Regions from separate parts of the Blautia sp. 1033sp1_1033st1_G9_1033SCRN_220408 genome, predicted to be linked through region 1. Evidence: riboswitches for the same ligand, from Rfam matches in the RefSeq annotation. Region 1 holds a riboswitch; each other region holds the start of a gene.
What was found. Region 1 has a riboswitch for cobalamin ahead of AB5916_RS00915 (Ig-like domain-containing protein). Riboswitches for the same ligand answer to the same signal wherever they lie in the genome.
Positions count from the first base shown of each region.

Region 2: linked by a shared signal. The riboswitch ahead of AB5916_RS03690 (leucine-rich repeat protein) and the one ahead of AB5916_RS00915 (Ig-like domain-containing protein) in region 1 are both predicted to bind cobalamin.
Region 3: linked by a shared signal. The riboswitch ahead of AB5916_RS09845 (sirohydrochlorin cobaltochelatase) and the one ahead of AB5916_RS00915 (Ig-like domain-containing protein) in region 1 are both predicted to bind cobalamin.
Region 4: linked by a shared signal. The riboswitch ahead of AB5916_RS08560 (Ig-like domain-containing protein) and the one ahead of AB5916_RS00915 (Ig-like domain-containing protein) in region 1 are both predicted to bind cobalamin.

Region 1 is NZ_JBFKZO010000001.1:188,459-191,614, reverse strand. Features, by position in the region: gene AB5916_RS00915 (Ig-like domain-containing protein) at 1-1,391, opposite strand, end outside; adenosylcobalamin (AdoCbl) riboswitch at 1,475-1,608, opposite strand; gene AB5916_RS00910 (hypothetical protein) at 1,790-2,557, shown strand; gene AB5916_RS00905 (PEP/pyruvate-binding domain-containing protein) at 2,600-3,156, opposite strand, start outside.
Region 2 is NZ_JBFKZO010000003.1:149,825-152,980, reverse strand. Features, by position in the region: gene AB5916_RS03700 (BMC domain-containing protein) at 1-366, shown strand, start outside; gene AB5916_RS03695 (EutP/PduV family microcompartment system protein) at 376-888, shown strand; cobalamin riboswitch at 933-1,069, shown strand; gene AB5916_RS03690 (leucine-rich repeat protein) at 1,219-2,094, shown strand; gene AB5916_RS03685 (energy-coupling factor transporter transmembrane component T) at 2,069-3,094, shown strand; gene AB5916_RS03680 (ABC transporter ATP-binding protein) at 3,100-3,156, shown strand, end outside.
Region 3 is NZ_JBFKZO010000011.1:54,529-57,684, forward strand. Features, by position in the region: gene AB5916_RS09840 (hypothetical protein) at 1-257, opposite strand, end outside; gene AB5916_RS09845 (sirohydrochlorin cobaltochelatase) at 308-1,594, opposite strand; cobalamin riboswitch at 1,790-1,965, opposite strand; gene AB5916_RS09850 (YfhO family protein) at 1,995-3,156, opposite strand, start outside.
Region 4 is NZ_JBFKZO010000009.1:30,287-33,442, reverse strand. Features, by position in the region: gene AB5916_RS08560 (Ig-like domain-containing protein) at 1-1,520, opposite strand, end outside; cobalamin riboswitch at 1,839-2,029, opposite strand; gene AB5916_RS08555 (DegV family protein) at 2,122-3,009, opposite strand.

The DNA.
Region 1 (3,156 bases):
GCTTTGTAGGCATCGGAACAGCCTGCAAAGATATTATCGCAGTTGTCTTTGATCCACTTTTGGGCTTTTGCTTCCGGGCTTTGGGTCAGAGTAAAGGTTTTGGTTTCATCTTGAGATGGGATAAAATCTTTTATTACGGCCTGCTCAGAGCCATCTTCAGCCGTATAGTCTTCAGCAGAAGCAGTAATGGTATAGGTGCGGTCCGCATACAGCTGATAAACAGAAGCGTCAGCTGAAGTAATAACATTGCCGTAGTTGTCTGTTACTGTATAGACAGGATCCGTTATCGGATTTCCATCCGCATCCTTTGCCTCGAGAGTTACAGAATAAGGCTCGATTTTAGGCTGAACGATCCAGGTATAGGTGTAAGAAGCGAGAGCCGTGGCGGTATTGTTCTTGATCGCCGAGTTTGTGGTAGCAGGATCGTAGAGTTTTAAGGTTGCAGTCATTTCTGTGTCTGTCTGACTGATGAAACGGACATTACTGAAAGAATAAGTGGCGGATGTGGGGTATGTTTTAGAAGGTCTGGAAAAGCACTCCGTTGTATTGAAAAACCAGCCACTCTGATACAGACTTTTGTCCGGTCTTAATAATTTGATACCAGATGCAATAATGGTATTGTCAGAAGCCCGGTAAGGAATGGTGTAGGTATCGCCATCTTTGGTGATGACTGCTTTGTAGGCATCGGAACAGTCTGCAAAGATGTTATCGCAGTTGTCTTTAATCCACTTTGCGGCTGTATCTTCCGGGGAAAATTTTTGCAATTTGGCAGTATCAAGAGAAATATGAATGGAATAAGTGATGGTATGTGGTGCTCCCATTGCTATGGTAGTTCCGGCAATTTCCATATCTTCATTTAAAACTACAGGAATCTGGAACAGGGATCCATTTTCAGTAGAAACCGGAGAATAGGTGACTCCATTAGATTCCAGCTGGGTATAAGAACTGCTGGAAAATCGAATGTTTCCATAAATAACGCCATTTTTGATCTCTATAGAGGGACAGGTGATTGTGATATGCCCGGCTCCACCGCTGAAAGTGAAATTATCCGTATCGTAAGAGGCATCTGTATATTCGGTCTTTTCACCGATAGAGCTGTTTGTATCAGTTATGGTTGTAAAAAAATCTGATGTATCTGCAAAATCTGAAGAAACATCCTCTGTAAGGAATTCTTCAGAAGCAGATTCTTCAGACGGGGAGCAGGTATTTTCCTTATCACTAAAAGTAATAGTTTCCGATTCTTCGTTTTCATCTGGTGTACTTGTAAAATTCTCAAGTCCATCAGAGAACCAAGTATCGTCTGTAGTACCGGCAAAAGCAGCAGCAGGAGAACTTAATGTCATAGCTGCAGTAAGAAGCAGTGCCAGAAAACGGGATTGACGGTGTTTCATGTTATTATTCCTCCTTCGTATAAAAAATACCCTCTGAAAAGAGGGCATAAATATAAAGAATAGCGTTAAAAGCTATTCTTGGTTATGCATTTCATATCGCCCCTGAGATAAAAAATGCACGATGAGACACATATAAAAAGACCCGACTTTACGGTGGCAAGGACGCCGCTGCGGATATGAACCGCATTCCATTTAAATATGTCTGTTTGTTAATTGGATGATACTACAGAAAAAAAAGATATGCAATCGTTTTTTAGATTTGCGTATACCGTACCTAATCGATATACTCTATTGACTGAACCGATTAGGTACGGTACAATAAAAACATATTTTAAAATCCATAAGAGAGGAGAAAAAAGATTCACCATCATTAACACGCAAAAAAGGAGGAAAATGAAATGAAGAAAATGAAAAAGACACTTTGCGGCTTTCTTGTATGTCTGTTATTAGTCGCTGCCACCCCATTACTGGCAAATGCAGCTGCCAAAGCACCTGTTTGCCCTAAGACTCAGGCCCTTTATTTTGAGAGATCAGCTCCGTTCAAGGGTGTCGATGACACATCTGTATTCGATTTTATTTACATCAAGAACCTTTCATCTACAGCGACCATTACCAACATAAAATCATCCAACACATACTACACAGCTTACAAACGTCAGGGATTAAATGCGATCCAGATTGGCACAAGCACGAAGTTTCACATGAAAGGCCACAAGGTTAAAGTCGGAGAAAAATCCACCTTCAGCTTTGTAGTTAATCAAAATGGGAAAAGCTATAAGCTGTCCTGTAAAGTAACCTTCAAACAGCACCCTGCAGTTTTTAAATCCTTTAAAGTTGGCTCAAAAGATTACGCTTCTGAAATTAACGGTTACTGGCAATATGGTGCCAAGATTTCCCGTTCCGGAAAAACACAGATAAAGGTTGCTGCTGCTAAAAATTATAAAATAGATTTTATTGAAATTGCCTATAGAAAGGGCAACAAGGCGTTCACTAAAAAGATCAAAAACGGACAGAAGGCTTCTCTGAAAAACGCCGTTTCAATCGACGTTACCTACCATACAACGAAGAAGCCAAAATATTACAAAGCACCAGGTTCTGACTACCGCTACTATTATTTCGGCCAGCCAACTCCCCTCTATTCCGATTTCTCGTTCAATTTATGGTAGTATAGGCTCTAGGGACTGTCGTTTGACAGCCCCTTTTTTATTTTACTGCTGATAAAGTACCAGTCTTTCGTTCTGCAGATCATTACACAGTTCGCATGATACTTTGCTCATATCATACACATGAACAACCTGCTTCAACTCAGGATCCTCCGTAAACAGGCTTACAATATCAGGATATTCTGCCAGTTTTTCCGGTGCAAACCGTAACGTTTTTTCATTGGCAAATACTGCGGTGTACAATATCTCTGCTTCTACCAGATCCTGAAAAATATGGCTTCCATACGAAAGTTCCGGATTATATCCCGCCTTTTTCTCTTCTATCTCACAAATTGCTTCAAATTCACTGATATCTGCAAATGTTGTCGGAACACCAAGTTCCGGAGAAGATGTACCTATACGCCCCGGAACCATAAGAAGCATATGCTTATTTTTTTCTTTGTATTTCCAGTTTATTGTTCCGATCAGTTTCGCCACGTTTGGCTTTCTGACATACGGCATATTATAGTACGCAATCGGATCAACCAGAACAATGTGATCGATTTTCACATTTCTGGACAGTCCCATCGAAGAATGCACATTCTCCAGAATTATTTTTTCTT
Region 2 (3,156 bases), on a different contig from region 1:
AAAGGGAAAAAGCTGCGTATGACCCGGGTAAGGGTACCGGGCAAGGAAGTATGTCTGGCACACATTATCAGCTCTTCCCAGACCAGTATTTACCAGAACCTGGGGCTTCATATCGGCGTCCATGAAGGGGAAGACCATACAGGGGAATCCATTGGCATGATCCGTTTTACCCCTTGGGAGGCAGTTGTGGTAGCTGCTGATGTGGCAGTGAAAAGTGCAGATATACAGATCAGTTTTATGGACAGGTTCTGTGGCTCTGTGATCATTACCGGAGGGTTAAGCCAGGTGCAGACAGCTGTAGAATCAGTAGTTAAATTTTTTGATGAAGTTCTGGATTTTAAAACCTGTTCCATTCACAGAAGCTAGGGAGACAGTATGAGAAAATTATTTTTGATGGGCAGAAGTGAAGCCGGGAAAACATCCCTTACCCAGGCTCTGAAAGGAGAAGAGCTTCATTACAAAAAGACCCAGTATACAAAGTCAGATGAGGATACCATTGATTCCCCGGGAGAATATGCGGAGTCCAAGAGATTTAGCGTAGGTCTGGCCTGTTTTTCTTTTGAAGCAGATGTAGTAGGGATCGTACAGGCCGCAGACGAGCCATTTAATCTTTTCGGGGAAGGATGCCAGTCCTTTATTCTGCGTCCTCTTATTGGGATCATCACGAAGATCGATTCCCCTTATGCCAATATCCCTATGGTACGCCAGTGGCTGGAGAATGCCGGCTGTGAACGGATTTTCCTTGTGAACAATGTGACCCGGGAAGGAATAGATGAGCTCCTTGATTATCTTTCTCAGGATACACCGAAGCTTACCATGGAGGAGGCCAGGTACAGACAAAGCCTGGGACTTAATGAGTGGGGTCCTATTCCGGCGGAAGCAAAGTAGTCTGATTATTGACACTAAAAATACGAAATGATATAATATAAAAATTGTAAATTACCAGGCGTGGTCAGGTCAGGCGTGACCTGTTAAAGGAAATCCGGTGAGATTCCGGAACCGTTTCACTGTGTGAAATGCCACAGAGGCATTTTGAGTCAGCATATCCAACACGTTGTTAAGAGGACAGAGGCTCACAGCAGATCGTGGGGCTCTGTTTTTGTTACTTATTTGTACTATTCACAGGCAATATCCCAGTTGCTGTCATCGGAGGTACTGGGAATACATTTTAACAGAGTGCAAAGTAACGATAAAATTCCAGGAGAAACCAGCTTATATATGTACATAGATCAGAATGAACCGGGATGGAATACATTAAGATTCGACTCCCGTACCTATACATTTCAGGATACCAAAAAGGAAAAAGAACAGTGTGGGGTGATCCCGCCTGAATATGTCTTTGTTGATGACAAGTGTTTTATGGGTAATGGAAAGATCAAAGAGGTAATACTTCCGCCTAAATGCAGGATCATTGGAAGGCAGGCATTTGAAGGATGCCAGTTCCGCAAATCCGTACAATTCCCGAATACATTAAAAGAGATCAAAAAGCGTGCTTTTGCAGAGAACCATAATCTGCGGCAGACAGTATTTCCTTCATCCTTGGAAATTCTTGGAGCACAGGCATACAGAGAATGTAATAATCTGAAGAAAGTTGTTTTTTCACAGCCTTCCAGATGTACAGCTATACCAGAGGGTGCTTTTGATTCCTGTGTACGGCTGAATGAAATTATTTTGCCTAAAAGCGTGCGTGTGATCGATAAGATGGCTTTTTACAGATGTAAGGAGCTTAAGAAGATCCAGCTTCCTTCCTCTTTGCGTTTTATTGGAGAGCAGGCATTTTATTTTTGTGGGCTTGAAGAATTGGTTCTGCCGCCAGGACTGGTTGAGATTGGGGATAGCGCATTTTTTAGATGTAAGAACTTGCGTCATGTAAGGATCCCCCAAAGTGTGCGAACGCTGGGACGCTGGGTATTTCATGGCAGCAGCAGGCTGGAATATCTGGATATTTTCCATGATCCTGAGTATATTGGTCCCTGGATCGTGAATAAAAGCTGTACCATCCGATGCAGAAAGGGCAGTAAAATAGACGCTTATTGTGATGAATACGAATTAAAAAGGGAGTATATCTGTGAAGAAGACCGAAAGGAAGGCTGAAGCCTTTGAGGCAGCGGATACCTTTTCCAGGTGTCATCCGCTGCTGAATTTCTTTTATTTTGCTGTTGTGCTCATATTTACCATGTTCGGTCAGCATCCGCTGATTCTTGCAGTTTCCTATGCCGGGGCTGTAAGCTATGGGATACTGCTGAATGGAGCAGGAAAGACCTTGAGACAAAGCTTTCTTTTTACATTGCCTGCCCTTTTGATCATTGCCCTTCTGAATCCTATGTTCAACCATTATGGTGTTACCATGCTTTATTATATAGAAAGCAGCGGGAACTGGGTGACTCTTGAAGCGCTGGTATACGGCGTGGTACTTGGGACGGTGATGTTTGTGGTGATACAATGGTTTTCCTGTTACAATCAGGTAATGACCAGCGACAAGTTTGTTTATTTGTTTGGCAGGATCATTCCTGCTCTGTCCTTGGTGTTATCCATGGCTCTTCGCTTTGTGCCGGAGTTTTTGCACCAGCTAAAGGTGATCCGTAATGGACAGAAAGGGATGGGCAGAGATGTATCTGAAGGCAATTTATTCCGGCGTATCCGGTATGGGCTGAATATTTTGTCTATTTTGATCACCTGGGCATTGGAGAATGCCATTGAAACCTCAGATTCCATGAAAAGCCGAGGGTATGGCCTTCCAGAACGGACTGCTTTTTCCATATACAGGTTTACAAACAGAGATAAGATCCTTGGGACAGTCATGGCCTTTTTGTCCATGATTTTTACTGTGGGCATTGCTAAAGGGGCAGCTTATGCCTCATATAACCCACGGATCCTGCTGGCTGGATTTACGATCCAGGGCAGGACGTCTCCGGTATCGGCGGGCAGTTTGTTAACTGCTGCCACCTATTTGTGTTATGGACTTTTTTGTTTTTTACCTGTGATCCTGGAGTTTACAGAACAGATACATCTGAAAAACAGCCGAAAGCATGCAGGTGCGGATATTGGTATGACCTACCGGCGGATCTATGAAGAACTGGAACAGGAAGGATAAGATTTATGAATATTGTGGAGATATGTGACTTTTGCTTTGCCTATCCTGACAGTTCCAAAAGG
Region 3 (3,156 bases), on a different contig from region 1:
TTGGATACAAGAGAGATATGAAGGGTCATTTTGCCGTCTTCTACAGTAAGCTGGCCTTTGCCCTCGCATGCCTCATTTGTGTGGAACATGCTGCTGTCTGTATTAAAGTCAACAATGTAAACTCCATCCTCCAGATCCTGTGTATCGGATGCTTCTTCTTTGGTGTCTGCTGCCTCTGCCCATACCGGCAATGTCATAGGAACTGTCATAGCAGAAATACTTAATGCTGATACTAAAATGGCTAATGAACGCTTCATAACTTTCTTTTCTCCTTTATGGTGATGTGGTCAAATGGCCACATGTCCGTTTATTTTGCTAAGCTGTCGATAGCTGCTTTTGTATGCTCTACATACAGCTGTTCTACTGCATCGATTCTTCCAAGTCCTTCGATCTGGCAGTCTACGCTGTCAAATTCTCCGGATGCCTCAAACATGCTCTTCCAGGAATCGTCGTCATCTCCAGCCATATCATTGTTTGCATGATCACCTGCAACAACCATCAGCGGACGAAGAATCACTTTCTTGAAACCAGCATCTTTTACTTTAGCGATTACAGCATCGCATGCTGTGTCTTCCGGCTCACCCTCTACAGTACCGATGAATGCGTTTGTAAATCCAAGGTTCTCCATCTGTGTCTGCATCTGGTCGTAAGTAACATTTGCTGTATGGGATGTTCCATGACCCATAAATACGAAAGCTGTACCATCTTCAGCAGCAGCTTCCATGCTGTCATAATCTGCAGTCTTTACAGCCTCATCTGTGATAGCTTTTGCTACAGCTTCTTTATCCTCATTGATCACTGTAGCATCTTCTCCAACCTCACCCAGCATTGGCTCTGCAATAGCTACAGACTCGAATTTGTCTTTATATTCCTCAATAGCAGCTGTCATCTCATCATACTCTGCGCCATGCATCAGGTGTGTAGGCTGTACAACCAGATTCTTAACTCCGTTTGCAACTGCACGGTCAAGTGCCTGCTGCATATTATCGATATGCTCATCATCTCTTGCCTGTACATGGTTGATGATGATCTGAGCTGTAAATGCCCTTCTTACAGACCAGTCCGGATATGCTTCCTGAAGTGCATCCTCGATACCCTTGATATCCTGTGCACGGCTATCATTAAAAGAAGTACCAAAGCTTACAACCAGAATCTCATTCTCACCGATCTCATCCTGGTTTCTCGGATCATCCTTGGAAGCGTCTCCTGTATCTCTTCCGAAATACTCAGGGCTTGCCTCTTCTCCCTCTACCAGTTCCTTCTGTGCATCTGTCAGTGCATCCCATGCTTCTTTTGCTTCTGTGCACTGTGCATCTGTATCGTCTGTTCTCTCCTGTACGTAGATCGCATCAATAAGAGCTGCCACTTTATCTGCTGCCTCCTGGTCTGCGTCCTCAGCAGATGCATCATCTGTTTCCTCTGCATCGTCTGCTGCTTCTGCGTCGTCTGTTGCTTCTGCGTCATCTGCTGCTTCTGTGTCGTCTGTTGTCTCTGCTGCGTCCTCTGTCTCTGCAAATGCTGCTGTTGCTGCACATGTCATGCTTGCTGCCATGGATACAGACAGGAGCAGTGCCATAATTGTTTTGCGCTTCATTATTTTTTCCTCTTTTTTTCGTATTTCCGGACGAACTATGCATAAAAACAGCGGTCACATTTCTGCGACCGCAATGCTTCTCATCAACATATTCGTTCCTTTTGTCAGATGCTTCTCCCTCTTCGCAGAAGTATACCGACAGTAAACTATATGATCATATAATGTTATGAGAATACTGGTTCTGTGTCCCGCAGATCCACAATCCCACGCAAAGGCAGTTCTCCTGACTTCGTTCTACACTGCTTCCCCTTCCCGGTCTCCCAGTGGGCTCTGAAGCAGCTCCCTTACACAGTGACGGCATCGTTCCGGATTCACACCGGATTCTCTTTTACGCATCATGAAATGATGCTACCTGTACGCTACAACTTTATACATATTCAATTCGGATATCTAATAGTTATCATATAATTGTGTCTTTTCTATGAACAAAAAATGTATATACAGTAAACATAAGATAGATAATCCAGAATGCCAGACTTAGCAGGATTCCTTCTTTCAGCAATGGTGCATGATAAGTAAGGGTAAGGGCATGATTTCCTTCTTTTACTTTACATGCAAGGAAGCCTAAGTCCCCTTTCTGCAGCTTTGTGTCTTCTCCATCGATCTTAAGACTCCATCCATCCTCATAAGGAATCATAAAAAGTACATATCCATCTGAAGCCGCTTGGATACTGCCTGTTACCAGTGTGTCCTTCTGAGGGGCATCCAGCACAACCTTTGATCCCTTCTTTGCCTGGGATTTCCCAAGGCCTGCCGCACTTTCCCTGTCTTCTCCATCCTCCAGCACAATGGCATTACTTAAAAACTTCTTCCGGATCTTTTTATCCGCTTCCCGCAGGCTGCTTTCTGATACCGTTTCATCATAAAACCTTGCCACATCGCTTTCCCGTACATTTTGATACAGATACATACTGCCAAACTGACGGATCAGCGTATATTTGCTGCTATCCAGGCTGCTATTCTTGGAGATCAGGTATCTTACCCCTGTAAAGGCTGCAAACCAGTTGTTCATAGCATTATCCCAAAAGGTATACCTGTTCCGGTCTGCATAATAAAAGCTTGGGATACATGTGTTTACAAAATCCTTTACATTGCTGTTCATTACAGAATTATAGGTGCTGACCCCTCTGTACCCCTGAGCCAGGGAATCCATGGAAATCGTCGCAGACGAAAAGTCCTTTTCCACCCGGTAAAAGCTTTTGTCTGTTTCCCTTAAAAATCCCAGAATGTCCTGGATGTCCTGACTGTAAAGCTCCCGGAAATATGCCTGGGGCTTGTCAATAAAATCTCTTGCCTGCTGCTCGGACGGATCCTCAACGATCTTCTCAAGATAATCATCCGTTACCTGCACCACTGTTTCTGCCGGTGTATCCTCTTTTTTCAGGGACATTCTGTCTTCATAGCCAACAGTTCCCTCACAGATCACATTCGCAGCCATAGCCAGTGCCAAAAGGCTAAAAAGCACCTGCTCCCCTTTTACTTTCAACCGGTTCACCAGCAAAAGTACAACTGCCATTACTGTTCCGGTTACAGCCGTGATCACTGCGTTCTGTCTGTATTCA
Region 4 (3,156 bases), on a different contig from region 1:
TCCTTGGTGGTATTGTTTGTGACTGTGATCTGAGCTTCCGGAATCACCTCACCAGTCTTACTGTTTACTGCGCGGAAAGTCACCTGACAGGTATCGGGTTTTGCTGCAAACACAAGCCTGTAGGTGTACTCAGCCAGAGGCTGTGCACTGTTATCATTGATGGCTGCATCCTCCACAGAAGGGTCATACAGCTTCAGCGTGGCAGTTACCTGCTGCTCCTGGGTTCTCTTTGATGTATCCAGAGAATACGTCTGGGATTTTGCTGGCTGCTGTTTAACAGTAGATTTAAAAATGCTCCAGTCTGAGAAGAACCATCCGCTCTTATACTCTTTTGCACTTGGTCTTTTTAGGCTGATGCCAGAAACAGCACTCTTGTAGCTATTGTAATATGCAACATGATAGGTGCTTCCATCTTTTGTAACTCCGCCTGTTGTTGAAATCACATCATCCACATAATTCCTGTAAAGGAATTTTGCAGCCTCAGCAGCCTGGTCCGGTGCCTGAACTTCATCGCTTACCTTGGTTACTGAAGAAGAAAGGATCTTCACATAATGGTCTGTCCAGGTTTTATCTGTTTTTCGGGCAGCTACCTGGAACAGGGTATCCAGTTTATCTACCGCCAACGGCCAGAAAATATGCTTTGTACCATCCTCCGATGGTCTGTAAGCGATCAGCTTATCATCCTTTTCATTGACTGCATCCAGTGCATCCCCCACATACAGTCTGTCATAATCCCCGTTTTTCAGTGTGACAACTGCATCAATCTCTCCATCCTTTACAAGCAGGGTGCAGGCTTCTGCCGGAAATCCGCTATCTGCCTTTACAGCTGCCTGGTAGGTACCATCCTCCAGTCTGTCCGGAGCTGGCGTTACCATAGGCACATTCAGCTTAATATGAATGGTATAAGTAATATCATGAGCAGCTGTCATTGCCACAGTAGTTCCTGTGATCTCCATATCCTGGTTGAGAACTGCAGGAACCTGAAAAACAGATCCTGTATATTCTGTACCTGAAACCGGCAGATACTCATCTCCATCTACAACCAGTTTATTATAGCTGCTGCTGGAAAAAACCACTGTTGCAGTTACTTTTCCTCTTGTAATGGTCACCTTCGGGCAGGTAATCGTAACTTTTCCTGAACCGCCTTGGAAAGTAAAGGATTCTGGAGTATAGGTTCCGTCCTGATATTTTTCTGCAGAACTGGCAGCCAGCAGAAGGTCATCCTGTACATATTCCTCTGTATTACCATCTGTCAACTCGAAAGACGCATCCCCGGTATCCGGATCAGAAGGTTCTTCACCGCTGGTAAATACATCCTCCACTTCGCCCAGGTCATCTTGACCCTGCACATCTGAAACATCAGCGTCAGATTCCTCCTCGTCCACATCCTGAATATCCAGAACATTCTGTGCCTCTGCATCTGCTGAAAATTCCTCTGCTGCAAATGCAGGAGATATAGATGTTACGGTCATTGCTCCTGTTAGCAAAAGTGCTAAAAGAGCATTTGACTTTTTCCTCATTGCTACTTCCTCCTTTGATAAAATTAGGTACTCGCTGCTTGTAGAGGCAGGAGTCCGCTTACATCGGATATACACGTTTCTGTGCTTTGCGTGGAATTTTAGTGAAATAGGAACATTACAAAGTAATCTCCTCTTACACACAAAAAAGCCTGCTTTCATTTGAAAACAGACTTCCTTCAATCCTTAATCTTTCTCTGTGGTATTTAAGCTGCAATAGGGGATTTATTGCAATACAAAAATACTTGTACCAGGGCGCATAAAAATCCCCCTGCCACCTTTTGATCTGATTATTTGGGTGAAAGTGCTTTCATCGGAAGCTTTTCATCGGATATTTCCAGCAGGTTTCCTGGCTTGCAGTTCATCGCTTTGCCCCCTTCTCAGACTGTCGTCCAATGGATTTACTGGCATTGCTCCCTGCTTACAGTGACCGGATCGCTCAGGATTTCCACCTGATTCTCTTTTACCCTTCACAGTTAATCTGCGTAGGCACTGAAAACATATATATTCATCTCATATGATAGCAACTTCTAACCAAAAATCAAGTCATAAAACCAAATTTTATACATAAATCTATGATCAATTAAAGTGTAAGTAATTACATTTACACTTTGTAAACAATGGATGGATCCTGTACAATGCTGAATCCCATACCGTATACTCCCGGGCCGGTGTGGCTACCTACACTGAAGGACAAATGATCGTAATAAACCTGTACCTCAGGGAACATCTCCTGGAGCATAGCCTGCCATTCTCTGGACTCTTCCAGACTCAGACCTGACCCTGCTGCCCCGATCCTTACATATTTAGGATCGATCCCTGGAAAACGTTTTTCCAGATCCTCTTTCAGTGCCTTCAGCATGATGGCTTTTGCCTTCTTCATGCCTCGTGTTTTGGCAAAGGCATCCAGCTTCTCTCCCTGAATCGTAAGTACCGGCTTGATATGAAACACAGTACCAAGAGCAGCAGCTGCAGGCGTGATCCTGCCTCCCTTTTTCAGATATTTCAGATCATCAACTGCAAGAAAAATGCTGGAATCATAGGCTCTTTTTTCCAGATCCTCACGGATCTCTCTGGCAGATCTGCCCTCGTTTGCCATATGCAGTGCTTCCATTACAGCAATACGCATAGTAACAGAAATACGATGGTTATCTGCTACCTGTACCTTTCCCTGAAAATCCTCTGCAAGTCCAATGGCAGTAGCACAGGAACTGCTTAAACCACTGGACATGGGAATATGGATGATCTCATCATAGCCCTTAGACAGGATCTGCTTCCACATATCCATCACATCACCAGGGGAAGGCTGGGATGTAGATACATCATGACCTTCTATAAGACTTTCATAAAAAAAGCGTTGCTCCAGATTGATTCCTTCATAATATGTTTGTTCGTCAATGATCACCGGCATAGGAAGTAAAAATATCCCCAGCCTGTCTGCTTCTTCTTTAGTGATACCGCTGTTACTGTCTGTCATTACGGCAGTTTTCATACCTTAAGCTCCCTTCCAAAACCCTTCTGCTCTCTCCACCAGGAAGACTACTCTTCTCTAAGGAGTAAGTTATCATTAGGTTTAACTTCTCATCTAACATCTTGCAAATTTTCCTGCATTCGATATAATCAAAATAATCCTAACCGT